DNA from 2 places in the Brevibacillus sp. FSL K6-6036 genome. Region 2 is predicted to be linked to the other one. Evidence: riboswitches for the same ligand, from Rfam matches in the RefSeq annotation. Region 2 holds a riboswitch; the other holds the start of a gene.

Region 1 (15,629 bases), 1.2 Mb from region 2:
CACGCACTTCACGTCCCCGATCCGCCGCTATCCGGACCTCATCGTCCACCGCAGAATCCGCGAGTCGCTGGAAGGAGATCTGTCCGAGAAGCGGCTGGCGCATTGGCAGGAGCAAATGCCGCTCATCGCCGAGCATTCGTCGCAGCGCGAGCGTCTGGCTGTGGATGCCGAGCGCGAGACGGACGACCTGAAAAAGGCGGAATACATGCTGGAGCGTGTCGGCGAGGAGTTCGAGGGCGTCATTTCGGGCGTCACTTCGTTCGGGATATTCGTCGAGCTGCCCAATACCATCGAGGGCTTGGTCCACGTCAGCTTTTTGACCGACGACTACTACCATTACCACGAAAAAGCGTACGCGCTCATCGGTGAGCGGACAGGCAAGCAGTTCCGCATCGGCGACGTGGTGCAGGTACGGGTCTCCAACGTCAACGTCGACGAGCGCGCCATCGACTTTGAAATCGTCGGGATGAAAAAGTCGGGCGGCTTCCGCGGCCGCGAGCGCGGACCCAAGGTCATCGACGGCAGAGGCGGACAGCGTGCGGGCAGAAAATCAAAGCAGGAGCGCTCTGCAAAGCAAAAGACGGAAACGAAGCGAGAGCTGCACCCGGCTGCTTTCCGCAAGAAGCTCAAGGAACGGGGGCAAAAGACATATCGGCAAAACGCAAATCCGCAGGCAGACCTGGAAGGGGCTGGCGAGGTTGTCCCGCTGGGAGGTGCCGAAGGAGAGCAAGGCGCTCCGCGTGAAAAAGCATTCTGGGAGGACTTTGTCCGTTCCAAGAAAAAGAAGCGTAAAAATATAGCAGGCCAGGCGAAGAGGAAACGGCGGTAAAGCACCGCTGTTTCTTTGTTTGCTGGGCTGTAGAAGTAACTCGAAATACTTGAAAGCAGTTAGCAGCAGTTTAAAGAAGTTAAAAGCAATTAAAAGCAGTTAAAAGCAGTTAAAAGAGGTCAAACCGTTAAAAGCAGTTAAAAGCAGTTAAAAGCACTCAAAGGCTCAAAACTGCTCAATGGCTGAAAATCGCTCAAAACCGCTCGAATCTCTTAAAGCCACTCAAAGCAGCAGTCAGAAGGAATGGGTATTGCTGTATTAAGTGTTTTTTGCTATACTAACAGATACCATATTTTTTCATCCGGTACCAAGCGAGGTGATCTCCATGTCAAAACCGAAAACAGGTGTTAAAACGCTGGCTCAAAACCGCAAAGCGCGCCACGACTACCATATCGAGGAAGTCTACGAAGCAGGCATCGCCCTGACGGGGACGGAGATCAAATCCGTGAGGGCCGGACGCATACAGCTCAAGGACAGCTTTGCCCGCATCCAAAATGGCGAGCTGCTGTTGTACAACGTGCACATCAGCCCGTACGACCAGGGCAACCGCTTCAACCACGAGCCGGAGCGGACGCGCAAGCTGCTGCTGCACCGTCTGGAAATCCTCAAGCTGAACAGCCTCACCCGGGAACGCGGCTATTCGCTCGTGCCGCTCAGCATTTACCTCAAGGGCGGCTGGGCCAAGGTAGAGCTGGCGCTGGTCAAAGGGAAGAAGAACTACGACAAGCGCGAGGATTTGAAGAAGAAGGATGCTGCGCGTGAAGTGGAGCGTGCGCTGCGGGAGCGGCAGAAGGTGTAGGAAGCTGGTAAGGCAGGCAGTATTGCGGGGCAGCGGGAGGACCGTCTGGGTTTATACTGCAGCGGGTCGGGCCATAGGAACGCGGCTCTTGCCTGAAAGGCCGATGCAACACTGGCTGTGTCTCATGTAAGCCAGCCAAGCTGGCGCACACTGCCAAGGCTGCCACCAATATGGCGTTGAGAACGGTATCGATCATATGCTATAGTAAGAGAGCAATGAGTGATGCCAAATCAAACGTCTGGGTGTGGAACCGTTACCGTTTTCGCCTGGGCTTTTTTTATCTCGGCAAAGCTTGGCAAAGCGAGGCTCTTGCTGTTAGACAATGAGCTTCTGACGGTAAAACGAATCGTTTCCAAGCTGTAAAGTAATTCGTAACAGAAGGCTCTCATTGCCTTTTTGACAACCATCGTCGCTTGCCTAATCGGCGGCGCGATCTTTTCCATCCTGGGGGCGTTCTGGATTCGACGGGGATGGTAGAGCATAAGAAGCGAGCCGGGGGGTTGCGGACCTCGTCATCAACGCAAACGCCATTAACTGGCAACAAACAACTTTCTCTCGCTGCTTAATAACCAGTGAGGCGCTACCATTCCATCGCCCATGTGGCATGACTAGCGCTCAACTTTAGTGGGATACGCCGGAGGTCTCCGCCTGGGGCCAAAGGAAGAAGATCAATCAGGCTAGGTGCTGGGTCAGCGCGTCACTCCGCGAATCCATCACCGAAATGTAAATGAGTGACTGCGCTCGGAGATGCTTATGTATCGCTGTTTTCGGACGGGGGTTCGAATCCCCCCGCCTCCACCATACATAAAATAAGGCACCCTTTAAGGGTGTTTTTTTATATTTTGGAAGGTGCTTCTAAGCTCCTTAAGATAATAAATATAACCATATCATATAGCTTTAAGACACCCTGTTCTCAACTCATTTAGCCTTGCTATAACCATGTTGATGATAAATCCGAATGCAATCAAGTCATTGGGGAAGGAGCGCAACGAAGCATATATGTTTGTTATAATGGGAGTAATGGGATATTCAGATTGCAAGGGGGACAAACTTAAATGCATATGCATGTAGTAAGTTTGCGAAGCAACAGGAAAAGGGTGATCGTCTTGAAAAGATACTCACAGCAAAAGTTGCGACGTGCTCTATTAAATGCGAAAGCGTCCTTGGAGATTGAGGGGCTCTTTTTAACACCGCAGGAAGATCGTTTATTGTTGGATCGTGCGGAGGGGAAAATGACGTATAGCGAGTTTTTAGCACGAGCCAAGGAAATCGCAAAAAATGGATGAACAAGAGCATATTAAGTATTGTTACCCCGGCAGTGAAGCATTGATCAATCTTCCCGGATTTAAAGAACAAGCTCAGCTTGATGCATTTGAACGAATGGTGACAGTTGAGCGATTAAGAGCTCTTTATCTAAGACCCTTAAAAGGAAAGTTCGATAAAAAGCATTTATGTGATATCCACAAGTTTATTTTTAGAGATGTTTACCCCTTTGCAGGCAAAATACGGGACGAAGACATTTCAAAAGGCAATTTCCGTTTTGCCACGGCACGATTCTTACATGAGCAAACCGATGAGTTGCTAAACAAACTGCAGCAAGAAGGTTTTCTGAAGGAATTACCTTTTGATAACTTTGTGGACAAGCTAACCTACTATCTAACCGAACTTAATGTCCTCCATCCATTTCGGGAAGGAAACGGCAGAACTCAGCGCGAGTTTATTCGATGCTTAGCTTTACAAGCTGGGTATCAGATAGATTGGACAAAAGTTGAAGGCTCGAAAATACTTCATGCAATGATTCTTTCTCCAAGAGATGATTCGGAATTGAAAGACGTTATGAAAAAGGTTTTGTCGAAAAAATAACCAGCGAGGCTTCCCGCCGCGCCGCATCGGTCCGTGTGCCGTAGATCGGGCTCAACTTTAACGGGCTACGCCGGAGGCCTCCGGTGGTTCTAGATTCGCGAGCTATTACGTTCACGGACAGGATCGTTTCATAATGATTGGAGGAAAACAAATAAGTAGCGTTGCATTTCCGGTGTAAAAACAAATTTGAGTAAAGATCGAGAGCGTCCCGGCAATTACCGAGGACGCTCTTGTTATATATCAACGACAGACTTCTCCCTAACAAAACCCCGACTTGTTTGGCCATAACTTGCGGCGGGTACGGCATTTCATTTCGATCCACCACTCAATTACCCCTACATAGGCGTTCCCGGCAAGAAGATAGCTGTGGTTGGACTTGGGGGGCTTGGACACATGGCTGTGAAGGTCGCCCATGCCATGGGGGCAAAGGTTACGGTTTTATCACAAACAGTAAAAGTAGAAAGAAGACGGTTTGCGGCTTGGCGCGGACCATTATTATGCCACGAACGATCCAGAGACATTTAAAAAATTGGCTGGTTCGTTTGACCTCATCGTAAATACAGTCAGCGCGAAGATCGATCTGAACGCCTACCTATCGCTGCTGGCAGTGGACGGTACATTGGTCAACGTCCGTGCCCCGGCGGAGCCGTTGTCCGTTCATGTATTGTCTCTTATCGGTCAGCGGCGGTCGTTTGCTGGATCGATGATCGGCGGGATTCGCGAAACGCAGGAAATGCTCGACTTTTGCGCTGAACACTCCATTACGCGTCTTACAGGAAACTAACGGGTATCGATCGCTGAATAATGACACGAAGGCAGCCGACAAGTTCATCGGCTGCCTTTTTCTCAACTGAGGACAGGAATGTCTAATGGAGCGGGAGTGGAACGGGGGTGATAGCAACTATTCCCATACTTTTTGAAGAGGGAGTCCCTGCTTAGTTCGAGCCAGGTCGACAACATGCTGAATATAGGCAGTTTTTGCTCGGCCCTCATTGTCGGAATGATATTGTTCAGCCATCAGAGTCTGTCACAAGATTGCCTCCATCCGTCACATCGGCAAATAGACTTTGAACACAGAACCTCTCCCCACTTCGCTTTCCACCTCAATCCACCCCTGATGAGCCACGATGTTCTGCTGCGCGATCGCGAGCCCGAGACCTGTCCCGCCGCTCGGGCGGGCACGGGAATGATCCGCTCGATAAAAGCGGTTGAAGATATGAGGCAAATCCGCTTCGGGTATGCCGACCCCGTTGTCTTCCACCCGGATACAGGCGTATGGCTGCTGCCGGTCGGGCAGGTGTACGGTTTCCGCATGGAGGCGGATTTGGCCGCCGGGATTCGTATAGTAGATGGCGTTCGACAGGATGTTATACAGCGCTTGGAGAATCCGGGATTTCTCAACCGACACAGGAATATTCTCTTCTTTGGCGTGCACGGAAAGCTGTATGTGCTTATCCTCTGCCATAAACCGGGTCTTCGCCGTGACATCCTCCAACAACACGACCAGGTTTTCCGTTCGCGGGTGCAGTTCCATCATGCCGGCCTCAAGCCTGGACAAATCCAGTACATCATGGACCAAACGCGACAGCCGCAATACTTCATCGAGAAGGGAAGCTTGCTTGGCCGGAGAAAGGGGGGCCCCGGTCTCATGAGCCAGCTCTAATTCCCCTTGAATGATCATCAGCGGCGTTTTCAATTCGTGGGCGACATCGGACATCAGCTGTTTTCGGGTTCGTTCTGCGGCTGCCAGCGAATCGTTCATCTCCCGAAGAGCCTTGGCAATCGCTCCAAATTCATCTTTCCTTTGTTCCGGAAAGATGGCTGCAGCGTCGCCTTTTTTGATGGCCTCGATGCCCGCGATGATTTTGCGGATAGGGCTTGTCAGTCTCCAGGACAACAAAAAGATGGTCAGCAGAGCCGCGACAAAGGTGAACAGCAGGGAAGCGATGCCGATATTGGGCAGTATGCCGTACCACATCTTCTTAAACTCATACGTCTTGAACTGACTGTCGTTCATCACGTACAGCCTGCCGATCCTCTTGTCACCCGAGGCAAGCACGAGTTTGTAGCCGTCATTGCGTAGTTCATCCGCGCTTAGTTTTCCTTGCTGATACAGGAAGTTTCCATCTGCAGACAAAACGATTCCGGCAAAGGGGGCGGAATACTCAAACCTGGCGTCGCCGACATGTTCCCATGAATTGCCGTGGTCCCTATAGAATTGTTCGAACTCTTTCTTTAATGATTCAAAAGCAGCTTTATCCTCCAGATAAGCAAAATCACGAGAAATATAAAACTGTGCATGCGTGACAACGAGCAGAAAAAGCAGGAGCAGCACGATCATTACGCTCATCGTCAGGAACAGCTTGGTTCTAATTTTCATGTTCCGCTCCGAATCGGTAGCCGAATCCGTATACCGTCTGAATGTAGTCGGAGGTCCGGCTGCCGTTCTCTATTTTCTTGCGGAGCTTGCTGATATGGGAATCTACCGTCCGTTCGTCGACGACAAATTCCTCCTCGAAAGCGTGCTGCAGAAGCTGCATGCGGCTGTACACCCGTCCGGGCTTCGACGCCAGCAGGTGCAGGATTTTGAATTCGGTTGGAGTGAGATGCAGCTCCTCTGTCCCTTTAAACACCTGCAGACTGTCCTCGTGAATCGTCAAATCGCCTCTTCGCAGCACGCTGCCGGACCCGTCGCTTTCATTTCTGTTCATCCGTCTCAAGAGGGAACGGATTCGGGCGGAAAGCTCCCTCAAGCTGAAAGGCTTTGTCAGGTAATCGTCCGCTCCCATTTCGAGGCCGACGATTTTGTCGGTTTCCTCGGATTTGGCCGTGACCATGATGATGCCGGGAGAGCCGATCTGTCTGAGCTGCCGGCAAATGTCCAGTCCGTTCATTTGCGGAAGCATCCAGTCCAGGAGCACAATATCCGGTTTGTGTTTTGCAAAGAGCTGCAGGGCCGTTTTGCCATCTATCGCTGTTAGACAATCGTATCCTTCGCTCTGAAGAAACGATTCGATGAGCGATGCGATTTTGATTTCATCCTCTACGATCAGAACTTTACTCCCCATTTTCAACCTCCCAGTACTGCCCATTTAATACCACTTTATCGGATATCTGTGGCCCTCACAATGTGCAAATAGGTTCACCACAAGTTCGCAACATTTCGTTGGTAGGATGGCAAACAAAGAAGCTGTTAGGGAGGATTTGAGAATGGGTTACAAATTGTCGATCAGGAAAAAGCAATTGATCATCATCATCCATGTGCTTTCGGTCGTCTGCTGGCTTGGCGGAGCGATGGTCATGCTGCTGCTCGGTATGTATATGCTGAAGGCGGAGAACGGCGAGCAGCTGTATTACACCTTGGACAATATGCATTTGGTCGATGTTGTCTTCATCCGGTACACCGCTGTAGTCGCGCTGCTCACCGGCATTGTCTTGTCCGTTTGGACGAATTGGGGGCTTTTCAAGCATTACTGGATCTTGATTAAGCTGATCCTGACTGTATCGTTGATCGGTTTCGGCATCGGGTATATGGCAGACTGGTTGTCTCAAATCGTTCGGATCGCCGAACAGGAGAGATTCCTTGCGCTCGGCGATGCTGCCTTCCTGAACACTAGTTATTCATTGATTGGCGGAGCCATTGCCAATATCGTCTCGCTGATCTTTATGACGGCGATCACTTATTTCAAACCGTTTGGAAAAATCAAGCCGATCGTCCGGAAGCCCAAGCAAGAAGCGGCAAAATGACGAAGCATCCGATCACGAGGAGGGGAGACCATGTTTGAAACCATTTCCAGCATCGTGCTTACGATCTGTATGACCCTGTTGTGGGGGATCGCCGGTATTGTGGCAACAGGCCTTCCTTACTCGCAAACCAGCGACAGCTTGAAAAAGAGGAGAGCTTTCCTTCTGCGGGTGGGTGGCGCGGCGCTTCTTCTGAGTGCTCTGTGGTACGCGATCATCATCGGCCAACTCGTTACGAGCGGCTGGCTGTTTGTAGAGGGAACGGTCAAAGCGATTATCCCGCTGACGTTGATTCCTCAATTGTATTTGACGGTAACGGTATGGCCCCGGTTAAAAAGCTTGCGGGACTCCGGTGGAGATGCACCGACGACGGAAGCGTTGCGCACAGTGGCTCATCCATCCGTACTGCTGTCCTTTTATGCGGCAGCGCTCGCATCCGGCATTGCTGCTTTCAGCACCGTCTTTGCCCAGCCTGTTCTGCCCGGCCCGTTTGAGGTCGTTCAACGGATGATGCTGGTTGCGCTCCTTTTGCTTGTGCCGGCGATTTTTGCAAGAAGAAGGTACGCGAAGGTTGTACGGGGGGAACCACTTCAGCGCGGGCTTGTTTACAGGATGGTCAACTTCGTTGCTGCTGGTACGCTAACCGCGGTGGTCGCAATCGCCATCCTTGTATCAAACGTACTGGCGGGAGTGCAAGCCTCCAAGCTGCCGGAAGCATCCGACATGATGAATCACGACCGGATTGACGAAGGGGGCGGCGCGGCTACACGGATGTCTGCAGTCTCCGGGCATCATCGTCATGAGCAGCATGGCGCTCATCATCAAACCGGCACAGGGACAGTTGAAGTAGCAGCTCTGACCGGAGATATTTCCGCTCCTGCCGATGTGAAGTTCGAACTGGTGGCACAGCAAGAGAAGATACCGCTTGCGTCTGGAGCCGTGATCGATGCCTGGACGTATAACGGCGAAATCGCTCCCGAGCTCAGGGTGAAGCATGGCGATATGGTCGAAGTGAAGCTGATCAATAAAGATATCGATAGCGGAGTGACGATTCATTGGCATGGCTATAACGTGCCGAATGCAATGGACGGCGTGCCGGGGATGACGCAAAATGTCGTGAAACCGGGGCAATCGTTTACTTACAAGTTTCGGGCCGAGCAGGAAGGGACGTACTGGTTCCATTCTCATCAGCAAGCGTCGGAGCAAGTGGTGAAAGGGCTTTTCGGCACGCTGATTGTCGAGTCGAAGCAGGACGCGGAAACCTTTGACGAACAGTTTACCGTCATCAACCATCGCTGGACGACCAGCCAAGGGTATAAACATGCCTTTGGAAAAGAAGACGGTTGGCAAACGAAGCAGGTAAAGCCGGGGAAGAAAGTAAAGCTGAGAATCATCAATACGCATAAGCTTTCACAAAAATATCTTCTGCAGGGGACCGATTTCCGAATCACGAGCATTGACGGGATGCGGATTCAAGACCCGCAGCCATTGTCCGATCAAACAGCGTTGCGGCTTGGTTCGGGCGGCAGATACGACGTGACCTTCACGATGCCGGACCGTCCCGTTCTCTTTAAACTCGGCGATTACAAGAACACGAGCAATCCTGGCATCATTTTTTATACCGAAACCCCTCCGGAGGAACCGATCTTCAAGGCGGAATCTGCCGAGTTCGACCCGTCCGATTACGGTAAGCCCGTCACAAATGACGTCACGGCAGCGAAAAAATTCGATCGGGAATTCCAGATGATTCTCGGAAACGAGATGGGATTTTACAACGGCACGTTTCATTTTTTGTGGACGATCAATGGAGAGGTGTATCCCCGGGTGCCGACTTTTGTCGTCAAAGAAGGCGATAGCGTCAAAACGACCTTTGTGAATAAAAGCTTGACCGAGCATCCGATGCATTTGCACGGGCATCATATGACGGTTTTGAAGAAGAACGGCGAGAAGGTGAAGACTCCATGGCTTACCGATACGTTAAACGTGCTGCCCGGCGAATCGTATGAGGTCGCATTTGTCGCGGACAATCCGGGCATGTGGATGGACCACTGCCATAACCTGGATCATGCGGCGACCGGCATGATTTTGCATCTTATGTATGATCATGTGCGTGCTTCTTATGAAGTTGGGACGAGGTCTGGGAATTTGCCGGAATAGGTTATGGATTAAGGCCAGTCTAACACTTTATTTTCGTGTTTTGACTGCTATTGCCTGTATATAAATAAGTGTTGTTAGCTGATATAAGTATATCTCTTGTCAGAATAATGTTTCGCGGTTGGAGTTGTCGAAGTGCCGAAAGAAAATAATGGGGAATAATATAAAGATAACTATAGAATATTATACAAGCAGCATTTAGATCGTTAGAAATGACATTACAGTGACTAGTAGTATAACTTCGATTATAATGGCGATAAGATAAGTCTGTTAGTAAAGTGAAGAACAGTATACACGTAAAGTACCTCAACGGGAAAGGACAAGTTCAATATGAACGCTGATTTATATAAGAGGCTATTTAAAGCTATTTACTCAGAAGATATCGTTGCTTTAAAAAAAATTGCTGAACTCATTATCGCGAGTGAACGTAAAAAAAATCATGGAGTTTTAGCCGACTCCCTAGAAAAAATAAAAAATAATGATAAGCCGAAGGTGAATAATGGCTTTTCACTATATAGAGATAGAAATGAAAGAAATAGTGCCAATGGCATGGGTGCTTTGCCCACTAGTAAACGAAATGAGATGCCATTAGTTTCTTATGTTCCTCGTAACCAATTAAAACACCATATGATTCTAAATGATGAAATTGAAAATAGACTTTTGTGCATTGAAAAAGAATATGCGGCTAAAGAACGGTTGGCAAAATTCAACCTTACTCCCAAAAAAAAGATCTTATTATATGGTGACCCAGGTTGTGGTAAAACATTAGCAGCAGAACGCTTGGCATGGAACTTGGGGTTGCCATTATTGAAAGTTCGGTTTGATTCATTGTTATCCTCATACTTTGGAGAGTCAGCATCAAATCTACGAGCTGTTTTTGATTACTGTAAAAATGAACCTGTGGTACTGTTACTCGATGAATGTGATTTTATTGCTAAATCCAGAACATCCGGTCAGGACGTAGGCGAAGTCCCACGGATTGTAAATATGTTGTTAATGTTACTTGATGAATATAAATCACCGGGTTTAGTGGTGGCTACAACTAATTTAAAGGTTTCACTTGATGAGGCGTTATTTAGAAGGTTTGATGATGTTATTGAGATACCTAAACCATCAGTTAATGAAATAAGAAAATTATTGATAACCACATTTTCTGCTATGAATGTAAGTAAAGATATAGATTGGGATGCTCTTTCTCAGAAACTTGAAGGACATTCCGCCGCAAACATTGTGTCTATAGCACAAAATGCAGCTAAAAGTTGTGTCCTTGAGGGATCAAATATCGTAAAAAAGGAACATATCATGGGAGTAATAAAGGATATTACCATGAAATATTAGTGAGGTGGAACTATGTCTGAAAGAAATAATTTTTCACATCTTCCCTTACCTTTAGTTTTGGCTGGTAAACCCAAATTTCGAGGCATGGTGACACCGGATCAAAGGACAATTGAAAATAGAAAAAATCGAGTTAGCCATGGGGGATATATTAAAAGGAAGGTCGCCCAAATTTCTAAATTCTGGAGAGATAGACAAGAAAAACGCCTAAGAGAGCATTTGCCGGAAATCAAAAGTGGTATCCCAATTTTATTAGAGATTGATCCGAGTAGTGATGTAAGTTTTTTAAAAAACCTTGGATTTGAAGTTATATCTGAACTGGAGAATGGGTATGTAATAGTTTCCAACGGTGATACAGAATTTGCCACGTTAATAAGAAAAACAGAAGATTTTATAAATGAGGTGTCAAAAAAATGTAATACTCCGGCTCGCATATATGAATTTCATGAAGAAGATACTCGTTTGAAAAAAATACTCGGGAAGAATTTATTGAGTATTTGGACAACGTTAAAAGACGATGAAAAATATGAAGTTGATGTAAGTATCAGTTGCTCTAGTAATATTTTTGAGATAGATCGGCAGCCAGAAAAGCCCGATCATATCAGTGATGAAGAATATAAAAATAGTAGGGAGTATATAAAATGGCAACAAAAATATTACGAAGCTTATGATCGTTGGGATCAATTAAAGACGGAAAGAGAACTGCAATTTGAAAGCTTTATTAAGTCCTACGACGGAGAGTTTACTGGATCATTTATAGATGGGGAACCAACCTATCTAGAATTTTGCGATAGTTTTTCAGTTAGAGTTAAGATAAACGGAAAGTGTTTAAGGGACCTAATATATAACTTCTCACCCATATTTGAAATTGAATATGTTGGAGAGTTATGTATTGGAAAATCCCTCCTGGATGTTGTTGGAGATATAAATCCGGAGTTAACAATTCTTCCTCCTGATGATGATGCACCAATTGTTGCAGTTATTGATAGTGGGATTCAAGAAGGCCACAAATATATAATGCCCGCAATTCTTAGTGATGACTCAAAATGTTATGTCAAAGGAACAACTTCAGTTGCCGATGAAGTAGGAAATGGGGGCCACGGAACAAGAGTTGCTGGAGCAATTTTGTATCCTTTTGAAATTCCTCGGTCGGGTACATACAAATTGCCGTGCTTTATTCGGAATGCACGTGTTTTAGATGAAACTAATGGACATTCTATTCAAAGTAGTGTCTTTCCTCCCCTTATAATAAAAGCTGTTGTTAAAGAGTTTGCAGTGGACTCTACCAGAAAAACAAAGATTTTTAATCATTCTGTTGCTGAAATTAGCTCATGTGAGATTGAACATATGTCACCATGGGCTACTGAAATTGATATGCAAAGCTATGAGCATGATGTTCTATTTATTCAAGCTGCAGGAAATGTTTATGATACTACTATAAAAGAATTATACAACGAGGGGAAATCATATCCGAAGTATCTATTCGATGAGAGATCACGAATCGCAAATCCAGCACAAAGCATGCAAGCTCTTACTGTTGGTTCCATCGCGTATCTAAATTATGAAACGGAAGACTCTATAAGCATTGGTGGGGAAAATGAGCCTTCGGCTTTTTCACGATCTGGTGCAGGGATTTGGAATTCAGTAAAGCCAGATGTAGTTGAATATGGTGGGACTTGGGTGAAAAATAAAGAGGGTCATGATATACGACTTACTACACCATCAGATGTTTGTCCCGAATTGGTTAGAGTATCACCAGAAGGGTCTGCGTTCTCTAAAGATGCAATAGGAACATCATTTTCAACTCCAAAAGTTGCATATATTGCTGCTGAAATCCAAAAACTTTTTCCTAACTCTCCGGCGTTGTTGTATAGAGCTTTGATAGCACAGTCTGCTAGATGGCCGATTAGTATTAATGATAAATTTGTAAACGCACAGGAAATTGTTAGACACGTTGGTTACGGACTACCTAATGTAATTAGAGCTACTCAAAACGATGAATATCGTATTACTTTGGTAACAGAAAATACAATGTATATTTCAGAAGGACAGGCTCATATTTTTAAGATACCTATCCCAGAAGAGTTATATGCTATTGGTGAAGATTATGATGTTCGTATAGACGTAACTTTATCTTACGTAGCAAAGCCAAGAAACACAAGACGAACACTTAGTAGATACTTATCTACTTGGCTTGACTGGAGATGTAGTAAGATTGGTGAAAGAATTGATTCATTTGCAGAAAGAATTCTTAATACAGGTGCGTCTGTAGATGATGATGGAAATTTTAATTGGGTAATTGGTGAACAGAGCAATTATGGTCAAGCAAAAGATTTTTCTCGCTCTTATAGTACTTTGCAAAAGGATTGGACTATAGTTAAGTCAAACCAGTTAACTGATAGTTTCTGCATCGCTGTTCGCGGACATAAGGGCTGGGATTCGAATGAAGCCGCAAGATACTCTTTAGTAGTTAGTTTTGAAGCTATAAATCAGGATATACAAATTTACGAAATGATACGTAATCTTGTTCAAGTCGAAATTGATAATCTGGAACAGGAAATTGAAGTGGAAGACAGGCTGCAAGAGTAAATTACCGCGGAACCTCTGCGGGCATGATTTAATGATGAAGCCACATGGTTTCATTAAAAATTTTTGCAATTATTCCCGCTATACCACGTTACGACATAATATCTCCGTGTGGAATAACGAATAATTCCCCTGTCTCCTCCATATATATCAGTGATGCCACTATAGAGGGTGTGAGTTAAATAATAACTTTGCCGTTATGGTAACTAGTGGCGAAATATGCTATTAGAAATAGTTTTATAACAATAACTATTCGCATGCTCTAGTCTTTTCGTTGACGGGAGTATGCTTTTGTTTTATAAAACTTAAACTGATAACCTATTACAGTAACGAAAACAGGTTTAGTGGAATAATAGTTTCATTCAACTAGCGAGTATCGATAGTTAAATAGTGGTAGCCACAGCATCGGCAATCTAGGACTTTGTTTTTCCGTCTTAGTCTGCCGCTGTTGCTTTTATATGAGAGAATTCTAAAACCATTTAATCCCCCCAACAAATAAACAAAAATCAAATGCACTAAAACCACATTGACATATCCAAGTAAAATGATAAGATAAAAAAGAATTTAGTGAATGAAATTTAACTTCATAAAACATTCTTATCGAGAGTGGTGGAGGGACTGGCCCGATGAAACCCGGCAACCTTGGTCTGATGGACCTTACGGTGCTAAATCCTGCGGAGTTATTCTGAGAGATAAGAAGGTGGGAACCGTACAAATCGCCCCTCTTCTTTCTGGAGAGGGGCTTTCTGTATGTATAATCCACAGTATTCATATTTATTTACTTAGTATTGCAATTGCACAAAGGAGGAAACAACGTGCTTCATTATGCGGTCAAGCGAGGCTTTCTCGTGCTGGTTACGCTGTGGATCATTGTCACGGTGACGTTTGTGATCATGCACCTGATTCCGGGCGACCCGTTCGCGTCTGACGCCAAAATGCTTCCGGAAGAAGTCGTGAAAAACATGCGGGCCCAGTACAACCTGGATGAGCCGATCCCTATGCAGTACCTGCTCTATCTGAAAGGCTTGGTGCAATTTGACCTGGGGCCGTCCATCCAGTCCAAGACAAGGGACGTGAACACGCTGATTGCGGAGGGCTTTCCCGCCTCGGCTGTTCTGGGGCTCCAGGCGTTTCTTGTCGCGCTGGCAGGTGGGATCACAGTCGGAATCGTCGCGGCGCTCTACCAAAACCGGGCGTTGGATTTTCTGTCCATGTTCGCGGCCATCGTCGGGATTTCCGTCCCCAGTTTTATTCTGGCACCGCTGTTGATCAAATACATGGCGGTCAAATGGGAGCTTTTGCCCGTCGCGGCTTGGGGGAGCTGGGAGCATTCGGTTCTTCCGACGCTTGCGCTCGCCATCGGGCCGCTTGCCATTATCGCCCGATTCGTACGAGCCAGCATGCTGGAAGTCTGGCAGCAGGAATACATAAGCACGGCGGAGGCGAAAGGGCTTGGCACCTTTTCCATCGTCGTCAGACACGGGATGCGCAATGCCATACTGCCGGTGCTTACCTTTGTCGGTCCGCTGTTTGCCAACCTGATGACCGGAACCTTTGTGGTGGAAAAGATTTTCGCCATTCCGGGGCTTGGCAAATACTTCGTGGAAAGTATTTTTAACCGCGATTATCCGGTCATTTTGGGAATGACTGTGTTTTACAGCTTTGTGCTCATTTTTACTTTGTACATCATCGACCTGCTGTACCGGGTGATTGACCCGCGCATCAGATTGACGAGCGGAGGGAGATAGCGTTATGGCCAATCAGGCAACACAACTGGATTCGCTGTTTCGACCTGTCGACCCAAGCCGGCTTGCCGGGGAAGAGCGGGAACGTCCCAGCCTCGGGTATTGGCAGGAGGTATGGCAGCGGGTATGCCGCAACAAGCTGGCGATGCTCGGGTTCTTCCTGCTCGCGGCGGTGGTGGCGCTCTCGATCTTCGGACCGATGCTCGTTCCTCACAGCCCGCATGAGCAGTCGTTGACGCAGGGGAATCTGCCGCCCTCGGGCGAGCACTGGTTTGGAACGGATGACCTGGGCCGGGACATGTGGGCGCGTACCTGGATGGGCGGCCGCATCTCTTTGTTTATCGGTGTGGTGGCGGCGGCCATCGACCTGGTAATCGGTGTGTGCATCGGCGGCATTTCCGGATACATGGCAGGAAGGAGCAGGCTGGGTGACCGAGTGGACAACATCCTGATGCGGCTGGCTGAAATTCTCTACAGCATCCCGTATCTGCTGGTGGTGATCCTGCTGATGGTCGTTCTGGAGCCGGGACTCGCCACGATCATTATTGCGCTTTCGCTGACCGGCTGGGTGGGC
Region 2 (15,629 bases):
ATCGGGATGCTGCTCCAGCGCTTTTTGAACAGCTTTTACAGTAATCCCGTGAGATATCCCCAAACGCTCGTCCATCACAGGATGGATAAAAATCGGAGTCGCTCCGGCAAAAATGATCGCCGCCATGACTGATTTGTGAACGTTCCGCGGGACGATAATTTTGTCTCCCGGATTGCAAGTGGCCATAATCATGGCCATGATCGCGCCGCTCGTTCCCTGAACGGAAAAAAAGGTATGGTCAGCTCCGAAAGCTTCGGCTGCCAGATCCTGGGCTTCCTTGATCATTGCCTTGGGATGGTGCAAGTCATCCAGAGGAGCAATATTGATGAGGTCAATCGAGAGAGCGTTTTCCCCGATGAATTCACGGAATGTCGGGTGCATGCCCATGCCCTTTTTATGACCAGGGATGTGAAATTGAATAGGATTTCTTCGGGCGTGCTCCAACAACCCGCTAAACAGAGGAGTACTCTTTTGTCTCATATGATCGCCTCACTTTGCAACAAGAATAAAAGGGTAAAAAACAAACAAATTGAGTATAGCAAAAAGGGGGGGGAAAGCAAGTTCATTTTTTTGATATTTATCTGTGGCGGCAGGAGTTCTCCCTTTTGGCCGAGAAGTGAGTGAGAGAGGTGACGCTTATGAAAACAAGAGTGACTGAGCTGCTGCAGATCCAGTACCCGGTCGTACAAGGCGGGCTGGCTTATCTGGCGTATGCCGAATTGGCGGCTGCCGTCTCCAATGCCGGCGGTCTGGGACAGGTAACAGCAATGTCTCTTCCCTCTCCGGAGGCTTTGCGTGAAGAAATTCGGAAAACCAAGGCCTTGACTGACAAGCCGTTTGGTGTGAACTTTGCCATTGGCCAGCATGGTCGCCCATATGAACACATGCTGGAGGCCGCTTTGGAAGAGGGGGTCCGGGTCATTTCCATAACCGGAGGAAATCCCGAGCCGCTCATTCGCCGAACGGACGGCCTCGATGTGAAAAAGCTCGTGCTTGTCGCCTCAGTCCGTCAGGCGCAAAAGGCAGAATCGATCGGCGCAGATGCGGTCATGGCCGTAGGTCAGGAGGGCGGCGGGCACCTGGGCAGAGATGACATCGGCACGTTTGTACTGATCCCGCGCGTCGTTGATTCGGTGCGTATCCCTGTACTTGCCAGCGGAGGGATCGGAGACGGCAGAGGAATTTTGGCCGCTCTCGCTTTAGGAGCAGAGGGCGTAGAGATGGGGACCCGGTTTATCGCGACCAAAGAGTGCGTCCATGCTCATCCTGCCTACAAGAATGCTTTGATCAGAAGCACAGAGCACGACACCCAAGTAATCAAACGGACGTTGGGGACTCCTGCGAGGGTAGTCAGAACACCCGGGTCAGATCTCATTTTGGAAATGGAAAAAAGCAGTTCGGACTATGAGCATTTGAAGCCGTACATCAGCGGTGAGCGAAACCGCTTGTTTATCCACGAAGGAAACGAGCAGGAGGGCTTCGGATGGGCAGGGCAAGTGATCGGATTGATTGACGATGTCCCGAGTGTACAAGAACTGTTTGACCGAATGTTTCAAGATATACAAGGCAAGCTGGCTTTTCTCAACAACAGTGCAGGTCGTTCCTAGTGGTTTTCCTTAGTGTTCCCGGTCGCACCCGATTATGTGTCCGAAAAGCAAAAGAACAGGAAACCGCTTTTTTAGAGAAAGCGGACCTGTTCTTCTGCATATACCTAAACTACATCCTCATCAAGCGAGTCCCGTTGTACGCAGCTTGCTCAGATTGTACAGCTTGGTCAGGACAGAAAAGGTAGCGTCGAGCTTTGAAAGCAGTTTGTCTCCATCCGCAAGGACAGGATCATGGCGATCGATATTGATGCCGCACAAAATTTCTGCCTTTTTCACTTGTTGCAGTCTGTCGATCAGTTGCAGTACGCCTTCACATCCCAACACTGCTTGAGGAGTGCTGCCCGGCTGCATGTGATCGGGGGACCAGCGAAAGTCGTCAGGTACCATTTCGAGGATTTCCTCCAGGTGTTCCTTCATGGACCGGCTGATCTCCTCCTTGAAGGGAGATTCGTAAATCACTGCATACCAGACAAACAGATGAGTGCCCCACAAGCCTACCTGAAAGTGAGGGTGTTTCTTGTATCCGCGTTTGTCGCCAGCCCAGGCAACCCATGTATCTTTTGGCGGGTTTACTGTTCTGCGCGCGTGCTTGGCGACATGGTAAAACATCTCTTCGCCAGTTGCCAGCGAGAGAGACGGAGCGAAATGTTGTCCGAGGGTCTCCAGCTTGGGCCGGATCAGCTCCTTGATCCCTTCCATTCTGTTGTCCAATCCCTCAATGGCAAACACATCAAAATCATTCTGATGAAAACCGGTAAAAGAATTCGTCATCACGACCACCTCTCATAGCACGATCTGTAGCAAGCAGCCCGCTGGGAAACAGGCAAGTGTCTTTGTCAAAAGAGCTCAGAACCCCCCATATAATAACATAAGATTTTAGGAAAAAACATGCAGGGAAACGAATAGCAAAAGCTGCAACAGAATAATATGATATACCACTCACTCCCGTAAGCAGTTCTATTTACTGAGTATTCTGTGAATGGGAGGGATCTGATGCAAGACGGGAAGGAATTGGAGTATTGCAATTTGTCTGTCTGGTTTGACCGAAAAACCTTGTATGCGATGCTGCAGTTTCTGGTCAATGCAGGAGCAACTGTCACTTGGAAGGAAACCAAGGAGCACTTTCATTTACTCGTGTGCACCCAGGACGGCAGAGCAGAATGGAGACTTCAACGCGTCAACGGTGTCTACAGATGGCAGCAACCTGATTGTTCAGTCCGTGACACCCGGGTGGCCTTGATACTCTACCGCTTTATCCAGAAGGCAAAAGGACATGTCGTTGTAAAAATGCTCCATGAAAGCGGGTTGCTCATAAAGCACATTCGGTATGGAGAAGCCGTCAGAATCGTGGAGATAAAAGGAGCTGAGAAAAAAGTGATCTACGAAAAAGCTTGCAGTGTAACCATGGATCAGGTGATTGCCGCCCTCAAACGTCGTGATGCAGAGGAACGAATACCGGTTTTGCGTTTGGAACTCGATTATGAGTTGGCTACCCTGTACGATGCTTTGCATGCCAAGGATACGGCTCAGATTCGCAGATCGACCGAACGCTTGAAGCAGCTCCGCAAGGAAATGCTGCTGCTGGAAGCATAGGGAAAGCCAACCTAAGATGCAGGCCAGTGAAACGTTAACAGCTTTGCGATTACACGAAAGCATGCGAAAGATGCGTGCATGAGTGGAGGAAAGAACAAAAACGATGAAGGTCGCACATGTGAATAGGGAATGAAAAAAGCGGCATCTCATATCGAGAGTGTCGCTTTTTTTGGTTTTTGCTCCTGGGCATCTTTTTGATCGTAATGTTCGTCTTTTCATTTGAATTGGCCCAGGCAACAGATGTACAATAGAGTAGGATTTTTGGGCCCCTTGCGCCACTAGAAAGGAAGAAAATGTTACATGGTAGATCTCCTATCGCTTGCTGAAAACACGCCGTTCTTGCTCCTGGCCACCCTCGGGCTCATCCTCTTGTTGTTTTTGCTCCTGATCATGCAGTCGGTTCGTATCAACCGTCTTCGCAAATCGTTAAATCGCTTGCTGAGCGGTACAAATGGGGCTAATTTGGAGGAAGGCATGCATCGTCTCTTTGACGAGATGGATGATGTGAAAAAACGGCAAACGGATCAGCAGTTTTTGCTCAATCGCCTGTCACAGCGCATTGCCGGACAGTGCGGAAATGTCGGGGTTGTCCGCTACAATGCGTTTGATGACATCGGCAATGACCTCAGCTTTTCCTTGGCAATCATCGACGATTCCCAGAATGGTGTGGTTGTTACCAGTATTTTCAGCCGCATGGAGTCCCGGGTCTACGCAAAGCCGGTCGAACAGGGCAGCTCGCCTTACCATTTGTCAGAAGAAGAGCAGACAGCGATCAGAAAAGCAATGAATCAAATAGCTGGAAGCCCTTCTGGAACGGAAATAAAACAGGAAAATTAGCGAGTATCCGGCAGAATAGGTGAGTTCTTCTTGTGTCAGGATAAAATTCAACGGATATTCGGCTTTTTTGCGAAAATTCATCCGCTTTTCGCTCAAGACTTTTTACTGCCTCTGTAGTATAATAAAGGAGTCAAGGTTGGCTTTAAATACGAAAAGTAGGTGATCCGCCTTCAATACCCAAATCGATTTTCGATTCGCGGGGCAAGGCCAGGTTCTACAACGTTCCTTCGTTGACACCTAGCGTATCTCCTCATTTGGCAACCGTTTTCGTCCAAACGATCCAGGTAAACCAAAAGAATTGAGGAGATATTTATGGCACAGCGTTTAGCAACAAACTACGCCAAGGCCTATTTTACGATGAACGAAGAAGAGTTGAACCGATTCGTCTCTCTCTTCACCAATGAGCACATTTCTGTCGAAGTGAAAATTTGTGAAAACGGCGATCGGGACGTTTTGTTGACGGACAAGAGCGGTGCGATTCAGTTGACATTCCACCGCTTGGGCAACCGGTATTCCTGTGAAAGTTCCTACCTCATTAGAGATATGCATCTGGCTAATGCCATGCGGAAAGCAATGAAAACGTTTCGAGGCCACGGGATCGTCCATCGGATTTATGACGGATTTACAGTCGTCTATCATTACGACGAAGGTTCTGTCGTAAGCATCCAGGAGGTTTCCGGCGACGAGGAAGTGTCCATTTTTGAAAATACCGCCCCTCATGCCGCAAAGGAACTGGAAGAGCTGTTCCGGCAGACGGGAAGCGAGTGTGAGATTGACTCGATCCGGCAAGAGACGGATAGATGGCTGGACTTGCGTAACTGGGCGAAGCATGCTGCCCCGGAAAAACTTGGCATGATCGACCTTCGTTTGTGCGCATTGTCACGTCGTTTGTTTGAACTGGAAGCCTGAGAAAACTGAAGATTTTCTGCATGAAATGGGTGCTGCGGCGCCCATTTTTTGTTTCCCATGATTTTCTTTCATAAAAAGTATTGTCAACTAGGCCGAAGCATGGTATGTTTGTTTTCGTTGGAAACAGGATTAGGAACCAGGATTCACTTTAAAGGGTGGATAACAAGAGGGAAACCGCCCCCGTTAGTGAATGACGCAGGTCCTAGCGATGTTTAACATTACACTTGCTAGGAAGGGGGAACCGAAAGATGGAATACTCGACTTTCGGAAGACACGTTGCCGTTGACACATGGGGAGTTCAGTTTGACTTGTTGAACGACGCAGAATTTTTGAAGAAGGAAATGATTGAAGCTGCTGAAAGCTGTGGTGCCACTGTACTCAGTGTGCAAGCCAAGCAGTTTTCTCCTCAAGGGGCTACCGTTCTGGTTCTTCTCTCGGAAAGCCATCTGTCTATTCATACCTACCCAGAGCGTGGATTTGCGGCTCTGGATTGCTACACCTGCGGTGAGACCGTAGACCCGCAAGTTGCCATTGATTACCTGGTTTCTGTATTGCGGCCAGAAAAAGTGTACGCAAAGAAACTGGTTCGCGGTACAGGCGAATTGCAAGTGGTTGAACCGGAAATGAAACCGGCCCAGGTGGCAAGCAAGTAACGATTGGAAAAAGCCAAGAGGTGCGGAATATGTCCGCACCTCTTTTGTGTCAAAAATTGCCCGGGTTTAACGGAACGGAGCGGTTATCGTACGGCCGACATCCCGCAGCAATACGGTAAAATCGTTTGCGGCGTTTGCCAGATTTCCGGTTACCGTATTCGGCCCGGAGGTAACGGCATTGGTGGTGTTCGCCAGGCCGTTCGTCACGGTGTTGCTGATGTTTTGCACCCTGCTGTACATGTTGTCATCTGAAGTGACGCGGATGTTGAGATTTGGTGCGGCAGCCCGCGCAGCAGAGTGAACCTGGCGTTCGATGGCTTGCCTTTGCTGCATATCTTGAGCGCCAAAACGGGTCCTGACGCCGATAATGCAATCGTTCCCGTACACGGCTGCCGTTGCTCCTTCAACCCCGGGAACATTGTCTGCTGCTTGCGCCAAACGATCTGCGACATCGCGGTTAAATCCTTGGGCAGTAAAGCCGTTTTGATAATTGTAGGCACCGTAGTTGTTTGCTCCGAAATTGTTTGCGGTGCCGTTGTTAGGCTGCGCATTGTTTTGCAGGTTAGCTGGACGCTGGTATGCCAAATTGTTTGTTTGGGTACCTTTATTTTGATCCGTGCCTGCATTTGCACACCCGGATACAGTTGCCAGCACCATTACGCCAACAAGAGAATACGCCCATTTATTCATGGGGAGCCACCTCCTTCGGTTAGTATGAGCCCGCATTGCACTCGATACTCAGGAAGGGGCTGGATGTCAAAACACCCCATTGTGCCATTTTTCTCTACCTGTTAATATGGAAGGTACGCATACTAGAGGAGGTTTACATGAAGCGTCTTGACATACGCAACATCGCAATTATTGCACACGTCGACCACGGTAAAACGACATTGGTGGACAAACTGTTGATTCAATCCGGTACATTCCGCAGCAACCAGCAGGTTGAAGAGCGGATGATGGACTCCAATGACCTGGAGCGGGAGCGCGGAATTACCATTCTGGCAAAGACCACATCCATTAAGTACAACGAGTACACCATCAACATTCTGGATACTCCTGGGCACGCCGACTTTGGCGGCGAGGTAGAACGGATTATGAGCATGGTGGACGGCGTTCTGTTGATCGTCGATGCTTTTGAAGGATGCATGCCGCAAACTCGCTTTGTATTGAAAAAAGCGCTGGAAGCAAAAGTGACGCCTATCGTCGTGGTCAATAAAGTGGACCGTGATAATGCACGTCCGCAAGAAGTCATCAACGAAGTTTACGACCTCTTTATTGATCTCGACGCAACCGAAGATCAACTGGAGTTTCCGATTGTATACGCATCCGGATTGCAAGGGATTGCGGGTATGGAGCCGGACAAACTGGAAGGAAACCTTCGTCCGCTGTACGAGACGATCATCGAGCACATTCCAGCTCCGGAAGCGAACTCCGAAGAGCCATTGCAGATGCAGGTTACGATGCTGGACTACAATGACTTCCTCGGCCGCATCGGGATTGGCCGTATTTACCGCGGTGTGCTGAACGTAAATGACACCGTTGCCCTGGTAAAACGGGACGGCTCGGTTAAACGGATGCGTGTGCAAAAGCTGTTTGGATTCTCTGGCCTGCAGCGTGTTGAGCAAAAAACGGCAAAAGCCGGTGATATCGTTGCCATCGCCGGTCTCGAGGATATCAACGTAGGGGAAACTGTCTGCCATACAGATCATCCGGATCCATTGCCGCTGCTGAAAATTGACGAGCCGACCCTGCAAATGACATTCCTCGTCAACAACAGCCCGTTTGCCGGACGCGAAGGCAAACACGTAACTTCCCGCAAGCTGCGCGACCGCCTGATGGCCGAGCTGGAGACTGACGTATCCCTTCGCGTAGACGAAACGGATTCTCCGGATGCGTTTATCGTATCGGGACGCGGTGAGCTACACTTGTCCATTCTGGTTGAAAACATGCGTCGTGAAGGCTTTGAGCTGGGCGTATCCAAGCCAGAAGTAATCGTGCGGGAAATCGATGGCCAAAAGATGGAGCCAGCCGAACGCCTGATTATCGACGTGCCGGAAGAATACACCGGTTCCGTCATGGAAACGCTTGGCCAACGCAAAGCTGAAATGGTCAACATGATCAACAACGGCTTTGGCCAGGTTCGCCTGGAATTCATCATTCCGTCCCGTGGTCTGATCGGCTACCGTACAGAGTTCTTGACGATCACACGCGGATACGGCATCATGAACCACTCCTTTGACAGCTACCGTCCGCTCGTTCCGGGCAGCGTTGGCGGACGCCATGCAGGCGTGTTGATCTCCAATGAAACGGGAACGGCCACCACGTACGGTCTGATGTCCGTCGAAGACCGCGGCATCATGTTTATCCAGCCGGGTACCGAGGTATACGAAGGAATGATTGTCGGCGAGCACAACCGCGACAACGATCTGACCGTAAACGTCTGCAAAGAGAAGCACGCGACCAACGTCCGTTCGGCAACGAAGGATGATACCGTGAAAATGAAAACGCCTCGTCTCTTGACGCTCGAAGAGGCGCTGGAATATCTGAATGACGACGAACTGTGCGAGGTTACCCCGCAATCCGTTCGTTTGCGTAAAAAGTATCTGACCAAATCGGAGCGCGAACGCTACGAGAAGCAAAAACGCTATGCGTCTCAGTCTTGATTTGCAGAGGCAAACGCAATTTTGTCTGGCATGACATACTGTCCGGATACGAAAGTAACCATGCAAAAAGCCGCCTGGTAAAAGGGCGGCTTTTTCATTTTCTCAGCAAGAAATTGCTTCGGCCAAGAGGCAAAAAACATCGCAGGCATTCACCCGAGACCAATGTGTATGAACTGGTTTGCCCCTACTGCAAATACTGTTCGATCAGCCCGGTCAATTCTTCCGGCTTCACCCGCGGATCAATCCGCTTGACGACGTTTCCTTCACGGTCGACCAGAAATTTGGCAAAATTCCATTCAATGTCCTGGTTTTCCTCGTTGGGGGCGTGCTGCTTCAGATACTGATACAGGGGATGAGCATTCGGTCCGTTTACATCAATTTTGGCAAACAGGGGAAAAGTCACTCCGTAATTTCGATCGCAAAATGCCGAAATTTCTTCAGCCGTACCAGGCTCCTGAGCGCCGAATTGATTGCACGGAAAACCAAGTACGACCAAACCGCGGTCACGATAGCGCTCATATAATTCCTGCAGTCCTTTGTACTGCGGAGTCAGCCCGCAAGCACTGGCAGTGTTGACGATCAGAAGCAGGTTGCCCTTGTAGCGGGCCAGTGTCGTTTCTTCACCAGCGATGGTTGTGACGGGGATGTCGTAAATACGCAAGGATTCCACCTCTTTCAAAGAGTTGTGATCCCGTCCACTATACCACGTCAAAGGGGAGTCATTCCAGCCTGCCGGCTAAAGCAACTGTTTGATAATCGTCATTTCGACCTCGGACAAGATGATTTGCTGCACAGATTCCGACCCTTTTCGTGCGGTGCTTTGCAGGATGCGTACAACTCCCTCCGGGTTTTGGGCGATAATTGTGCGGATCTCCCCATTCCCGCTCTTTCGCCGAGAATCATGCATGACAGAATAACCGAAGCGCTCCTGCAGAAACTGCAGGCTTGCCTGTACCTGAGCGTGCTTCATGCGAACCCCTCCCGACCGCTTCTTTTCTATTGAACGTATGAAAAAAACAGGACGAGAATGCATGCCAATCTGTCAACCTGCAGTCACAGCATTTTGACAGGTTTCAAGGCAACTGATAAAGTGATAAGGATGGGGTAAACCAGTGCAAGAGCCTCTGGGAAACATCATTACATACGAGAGAAAATGCGGGGGAGAATTCGCTGGTTTGCGAGCGCTTACCCGAAGCAGTATGGCCGCAGGGCAGGAGGGTTAAAGATGGAATGGTTTGAGGTTGTTTCTACCTATGCTCCTTCTTCAACGGAGGGACTTTCGGCTTATGACAGCTTTCGGATGTGGGCTGATCATAACCGGGTGTGGATCATTTTTGTACAATTGATACTTGTCTATTACATGGGATTTGCCACTCGTGTGCGAATGCCCATTTTAAAAACAATTTTGCTTTACGTACTGCTCTTTATCGGCGCTCTGATCTTTGGCATTCTGGATGTGCAGCTGCCTGTGAAAAGCGCCCTGCTCGTAGCGATTGCCATCCTGGTGATCGTCAAGGTCAGAATCAAGCCGGAAGGAAGCAGCAGAAAGTGAGGGGGAGCGCACGTGAAGCGTGAGGATGCATTGGCCAATTGGCTGCAGATCAGGATCGTTGCGGATGCTCGTCCGGACGATCGCTCCGCCGCTGATACTGCCGCCTTTTTTGAGGCCATTCTCAAAGAGGATCATCAGGCGAGCAACCTGACCTACGAGGCAAATGAAGACAGCTACGTGGTTTCCGTTCTATGCAATCAAGAGAAGGTCGAACGGAGATACGATCGTGAGGAGGCAGAATCCCTGCTGAGGGCAATCGAGCTTGAACCGCGATACAATGAATCATAATCACTGTTCTGAAACAAGATGGCTCCGCCTTGCATGCTTTGGCGGGGCCCTATTTTTTATTTCTGCAACTTTTCCAAAGTTGCCCTCGTCTGTAACTGTGCCCAGGGCATTGAGGGAAAACATGGAAAGGGGAAGTACATCAATGAAAAAATACATGACCAGGCCCGTGCTGGCAGTTGTGGCTGCCGCTACGATAATTGGGGGCGTAACGCCGCTGCTGGCCAATGCCAGTACAACCGGAAGCAGCAGTGCGATCAAGGTTGTCATGAACGAAGAAGGCAAGCAAGTGACTCGCTACAATCTGAAAGAGCTGGCAACAAACGATCCGGCCACGCTCAATCTGTTGCTGAAAACGCAGGCAGATCACTTGTACATTGTAGTGGACAAACTGAATCTCGACGTAAAAATGCAAACGTACATTGAGCAAAATGAGGCGGAGTGGAACCGGATTTACAAGGAGTACTATTCCGATATTTACCTCGAAGTACGTTTTGACGAAACCGAGCAGGGCTTTGTCAGCCTAACTCCAGAGACAAAAGAAAGCACCACCTACCTGAAAGGTGAAGTAACGGATGAAGTAACCAAAGTCGTGGTTGTCAAGCCAAATGGCGACAGCATCGAAGTCGTGCCAACGGCCAACGACAGCTTTTCGGTGAGCTTTGCGGCCACTGTGAGCGCGACTCCGCAATACGCGACAGTGAAAGCTTACGTCAACGACAAACTGGTCGATACCCGCGAAGTGCGGATCAACTCGGGAACTGTTGTAGATTCCGATGTTTTGATTCATACGCAGGCTGTTTTGGATAGCAAAAAGGGTGAATTGAAAGTAAACGGCATTGTAAACCTTACGGCAGGCAAAGTAGTCGTGACCTATGACGGAGACAAGAGAGGCGCCGGCGTGAAAAAGCTGTGGGACGGTGTCGGCTCCTATTCAGTCACCATGAAGGATGTAGAGGCTGACAAAGGGAAAGTATTGATTGAGGTGTACAAGGACGGCAAGAAGCTTGATTCGGAATCCGTCGATCTGCTTGTTGTCAACAAGCCGGATAAACCGACCAAGCCGGAAACGCCGAAGCCTGCCCAATACAAAATTACCGGAACCGCCAAGCTTGACGCCAAAGATAAGGAAATTGAAGTAGAAGGGGAAATCGCAGGATTCTCCAAAAACCAAAAAGCGAAGCTGTATGTAATCGCTCCGGACGGCAAAAAACACGAGGTCAAGATAGACGATGACGGGGAGTTCGAAGTGGAGCTCTCTTACAAAAATCGTTCTTACAGCGCCAAGTCCGTCCATCTGGAAGTAGTCGTTGACGGGAAGGTCGTAGCACAAGCTGACATTCCTCACGGTACGCCAGTAAACGAAGTTGATGACGATAAAGATAAAGATAAGAAAAAGAAGGACAAAGACAAAAAGCATCCGAACGGAAATGCGTATGGCTACTGGAAAAAGCATGGCCATGACGATGACGATAACGACGATCGCGACAACGATTAATCCGTTGCATTCTTGAGCGGCCACGAATGGCAATCTTCTTTCTGCTCCGGGCAGCTTGCCAATCATTCCATTTGACTAGGGCTGACGGTAGGTGGAGACATAATCCATCAGTTGGCTGATGTAGTCCCCGATGATGGGAATCGAGAGGAATTTGCTCAGGACGGAACCGAGAATGGCCAGTACGATGGCTGTTCCGATCGTCAGTCCCAGGCCCCGTGCCAGACCTGCCAGGAAATTGATCCAAAGCAGCTTGCGCGGGGCTGTATAATTTTGAATGACATCTGCCAGACGGATATCCTCTAAAAACATGGCGATTTTGTCCATCCGGTCATTTAATTTGCGTGCCTCCTGAATTTCTTCGAGGAGCTGGTCAATCTTTGACAACAGGCGGTCTGTGGGGCTTTGTGACATCTGGTTTCTCCTCCTGTCTCCTATGGTTACCAGTTAAGTAACAGTGTAGGGAAAAAAAGGGGAAGAATCAAGCGCATGCCGGAAAGGTTTGCCTATCTCTTCCTTGGCGGGTACAATAGACGTACAAAACTTACACAAGGAGGCTTCGGAATGGCTGAGACCGTATCCCAAACGCTTTCGGAGGAACTGTTCGGGTTGTTGCAGCAGGAGCGGTTTATCACATTGGGCACCATTGACCATGAGTCTGGGGCGCCATCGCTCAGCTCGCTTTCCTGGACGTTTGCGGCATCGCCGCAAGTCATCCGGTTTGCGGTAGACAACCGTTCACGCATCTTGACCAATATCGCCAAGCAGCCACAAGTGGTTCTGCATTTGATTGGTGCTGGCTCTTCTTATGCCATTAACGGAAGGGCTGTATTGAAGAGTGAGCGGATGGAGGAGGTTCCCCTGAAGCTGGCGATGGTGGAGGTTACCATTGAGGCGGTGCGTGATGTCATGTTCTACGGTTCCCGTATCTCCGTAGAACCGCAGTATGAAAAAACATATGATAAAAATGCGGCGGCGAAGCTGGACAATCAGGTGATGACAGCACTGCGCAAAGCGGAGTAACAGAGAAAACGGGTGAAAACGAAGAGGAAATATCTGTTGACAATCACTCGATATTTCCGTTAGTATTAGGATCAACAAATTGAATAGCAAACTTCTTATCCAGAGAGGCGGAGGGACTGGCCCGATGATGCCCGGCAACCAATTTTCCTGTTAACAGGACGATACTGGTGCTAATTCCTGCAGAGCAAATCATGCTCTGAAAGATGAGAAGGGTTTGCTTGCGGCGACGTAAACAAAGCCTTCTTTTCAAAAGAAAAGAGGGCTTTTTCATGCCCTCAACATCAAAGCAGAGGGAGAGATTGCTATGCATCTGGAAACGAAACTGGTACAGGCGGGGGTAGGTCGTGATACGATCACGGGCGCGGTAAGCTTCCCGGTTTACTATGCGACCGCTTACCGCCACCCGTCTCTTGGTCAAAGTACCGGATACGATTACACCCGTACGGCCAATCCGACACGCAAGGTGCTGGAGGAGGCGATCGCAGAGGCCGAGTGCGGTGATGCCGGTTTTGCCTGTGCTTCCGGGATGGCAGCGATTCACACAGTCATGGGACTTTTTTCTCAAGGCGACCATTTGATCGTTTCGCTTGATTTATACGGTGGGACATACCGTCTTTTTGAGCAGGTCCTTTCCCGCTACGGGCTCCAGTTCAGCTATGTTGATCTGCGCGATCTTCAGGCATTTGCGGGCGCGATCCGTCCGGAGACAAAAGCCGTTCTCATCGAGACGCCGACAAATCCGCTGATGCAAATAACGGATATCGCTTGCGTAGCCGGGATCGCCAAACGAAGCGGTTTGCTGACCATCGTGGACAATACCTTTATGACGCCGTACTATCAGCGTCCACTGGAGCTGGGGGCAGATCTGGTGCTCCATAGCGGGACGAAATATCTTGGAGGCCACAATGACGTGCTGGCTGGCCTGATTGTGACAAAAGGCGCTGAGTTGTCTGAAAAGGTCCGGTTTTTGCACAACTCCATCGGTGCAACCCTCGGCCCACAGGATTGCTGGCTGCTGGTCAGAGGCATGAAGACGCTCGCTTTGCGTATGGAGCGACATCAGAGCAATGCTCTCCAGGTTGCGCGCAAACTGCGGGAGCATCCGGCGGTCACCGATGTATTCTATCCGGGATTGGACGATCATCCCGGCTACGAGATTCAGAGCAAACAGGCGACCGGTTACAGCGGCATGGTGTCCTTCCGCGTTCGCTTCTCTGCTCAGGTGGGGCCGTTTTTGGAAAACTTGCGCATCATCTCTTTTGCGGAGAGTCTGGGAGGCGTCGAGTCTTTGTGCACGTATCCGGCGACACAGACTCATGCCGACATTCCGCAAAAAATTCGAGAATACGTCGGGGTCTGTGATCGTTTGCTGCGATTGTCGGTAGGAGTTGAACATCCGGATGATTTGATTCATGATTTGATACAGGCTCTCGATGCAAGTCTGGTAGCGGAAGGGTGTAGACGATGAAATTTGCCACGAAACTGCTTCACGGGACATCTTGTTTCGATCCGGTGACCGGTGCGGCATCCACGCCGATTTACCAGGCATCTACGTTTCACCAAGCGGATTTGGACCGTCCGGGCGCATACGACTATGCGCGGTCCGGCAACCCGACCCGGCATGCATTGGAAGAGGCGATTGCCGTCCTGGAGGGCGGTGCGCGGGGATTTGCATTTGCTTCCGGCATGGCCGCGATTTCCAGCGTGTTTATGCTGTTTTCCGCGGGCGATCATGTTGTCGTGGCAGAAGATGTCTACGGCGGAACGTATCGCTTTTTGACCAAAGTGTTGTCCCGCATGAATATTGACGTTACGTTCGTGGATACGACCTGCGTAGAGGCAGTGGAGAGAGCCGTCACTCCTCGCACTCGCGGGATCTACCTGGAGACACCTTCTAATCCGACGTTGAAGGTGACAGACATCGCAGCTGTCTGCCATATCGCAAAGGCCAAGAATATCATAGTCATTGTCGACAATACGTTTCTGACCCCGTACTACCAGCGTCCGCTTGAACTCGGAGCAGATATCGTCATCCACTCAGCGACGAAGTTCATCGGCGGCCACAGCGATGTCGTTGCAGGGCTGGCTGTTACCAAGGATGCTGAGCTGGGTGAACAGCTTTACTTTATCCAAAACGGCATGGGAGCGGTACTCGGAGCGCAGGATTCCTGGCTGGTGATGCGCGGGCTGAAATCGCTGAAAGCCAGACTGGATGTAAGCACCCAAACAGCGGAAAAGATCGCTCGATGGCTCGCAAATCATCCTTCCGTTGCAAAGGTACATTATACGGGACTAGAGGGTCATCCCGGCCACCAGCTCCAATCGAGGCAGGCGAGCGGCCACGGAGCCGTGCTGTCCTTTGATGTGGGCAGCAGAGAGCGGGCGAAGGCTTTGTTTGATCGGGTTACGCTTCCGATCGTAGCGGTCAGTCTCGGAGCCGTAGAAACCATTCTGTCGTATCCGGCGATGATGTCACATGCCGCTATGCCAGCGGCAGAAAGAGAGCGTCGCGGTATAACGGACGGATTGATTCGCTTATCCGCCGGACTGGAAGACGCTGACGACCTCGTCCGCGACCTGGAACAGGCGCTTGAAGGTGTAGAGGCCGCTTTATCTGAAAGCAAAAGCAAGGCATTCTCCGGGGCATAACCGGGAGAATGCCTTTTTATTGAGGAGCTTTTTACTGCCGGTTGACCGGTATTTTGCGATTTCCTTCCGGTTTTGCGTTGCCGCTGTTGTTCAGGCGTTGTTCGTTTTCTCTGGATGGCGCTTCCTCTTTCATTTGAACATCGCGAGGGGCTTGGGGAATGATGCGTCCGACAATATCAGCCAATTCTTCCGCAATACCCGCCACGGGCCGGCCTTTTTGCATATCAGTGGACATTTCCCGCAAGCGTTGAACGATGTCGGGATCGGCCGTTACGAGCGCAGTGGCGCCTTGGGGATCTTCCTTCAAGGCTTCTGCCACTGTATATTTGATGACCCCTACTTCAGGGCGATCCAGGTGGGCGT

Evidence for each region. A riboswitch is a leader RNA that binds a small molecule or an ion and turns the genes downstream of it on or off. The one in region 2 is predicted to bind S-adenosylmethionine.
Region 1: it holds a riboswitch for S-adenosylmethionine, as region 2 does, so the genes downstream of both, NST37_RS22030 (ABC transporter permease) here and NST37_RS16415 (aminotransferase class I/II-fold pyridoxal phosphate-dependent enzyme) in region 2, are expected to answer to the same signal.

The regions. Positions count from the first base shown of each region.
Region 1 is NZ_CP150173.1:4,475,524-4,491,152, reverse strand. It holds gene rnr (ribonuclease R) at 1-829, shown strand, start outside; gene smpB (SsrA-binding protein SmpB) at 1,155-1,628, shown strand; gene NST37_RS22085 (hypothetical protein) at 1,859-2,071, opposite strand; RNA gene ssrA (transfer-messenger RNA) at 2,075-2,429, shown strand; gene NST37_RS22075 (Fic family protein) at 2,907-3,491, shown strand; partial or broken gene NST37_RS22070 (TetR-like C-terminal domain-containing protein) at 3,739-3,851, opposite strand; partial or broken gene NST37_RS22065 (zinc-binding dehydrogenase) at 3,840-4,254, shown strand; gene NST37_RS22060 (HAMP domain-containing sensor histidine kinase) at 4,540-5,871, opposite strand; gene NST37_RS22055 (response regulator transcription factor) at 5,861-6,559, opposite strand; gene NST37_RS22050 (hypothetical protein) at 6,702-7,238, shown strand; gene NST37_RS22045 (multicopper oxidase family protein) at 7,269-9,392, shown strand; gene NST37_RS22040 (ATP-binding protein) at 9,720-10,727, shown strand; gene NST37_RS22035 (S8 family peptidase) at 10,740-13,313, shown strand; SAM riboswitch class I at 13,905-14,009, shown strand; gene NST37_RS22030 (ABC transporter permease) at 14,126-15,058, shown strand; gene NST37_RS22025 (ABC transporter permease) at 15,063-15,629, shown strand, end outside.
Region 2 is NZ_CP150173.1:3,268,654-3,284,282, reverse strand. It holds gene NST37_RS16495 (aminotransferase class I/II-fold pyridoxal phosphate-dependent enzyme) at 1-480, opposite strand, end outside; gene NST37_RS16490 (nitronate monooxygenase) at 639-1,607, shown strand; gene NST37_RS16485 (DUF1054 domain-containing protein) at 1,728-2,378, opposite strand; gene NST37_RS16480 (hypothetical protein) at 2,601-3,200, shown strand; gene NST37_RS16475 (DUF4446 family protein) at 3,501-4,037, shown strand; gene NST37_RS16470 (hypothetical protein) at 4,350-4,946, shown strand; gene speD (adenosylmethionine decarboxylase) at 5,195-5,599, shown strand; gene NST37_RS16460 (YhcN/YlaJ family sporulation lipoprotein) at 5,666-6,289, opposite strand; gene typA (translational GTPase TypA) at 6,427-8,262, shown strand; gene NST37_RS16450 (glutathione peroxidase) at 8,447-8,923, opposite strand; gene NST37_RS16445 (hypothetical protein) at 8,999-9,232, opposite strand; gene NST37_RS16440 (YlaH-like family protein) at 9,488-9,814, shown strand; gene NST37_RS16435 (hypothetical protein) at 9,827-10,102, shown strand; gene NST37_RS16430 (fucose-binding lectin II) at 10,245-11,597, shown strand; gene NST37_RS16425 (DUF5665 domain-containing protein) at 11,673-12,008, opposite strand; gene NST37_RS16420 (pyridoxamine 5'-phosphate oxidase family protein) at 12,159-12,617, shown strand; SAM riboswitch class I at 12,710-12,827, shown strand; gene NST37_RS16415 (aminotransferase class I/II-fold pyridoxal phosphate-dependent enzyme) at 12,922-14,085, shown strand; gene NST37_RS16410 (aminotransferase class I/II-fold pyridoxal phosphate-dependent enzyme) at 14,082-15,266, shown strand; gene NST37_RS16405 (YhcN/YlaJ family sporulation lipoprotein) at 15,298-15,629, opposite strand, start outside.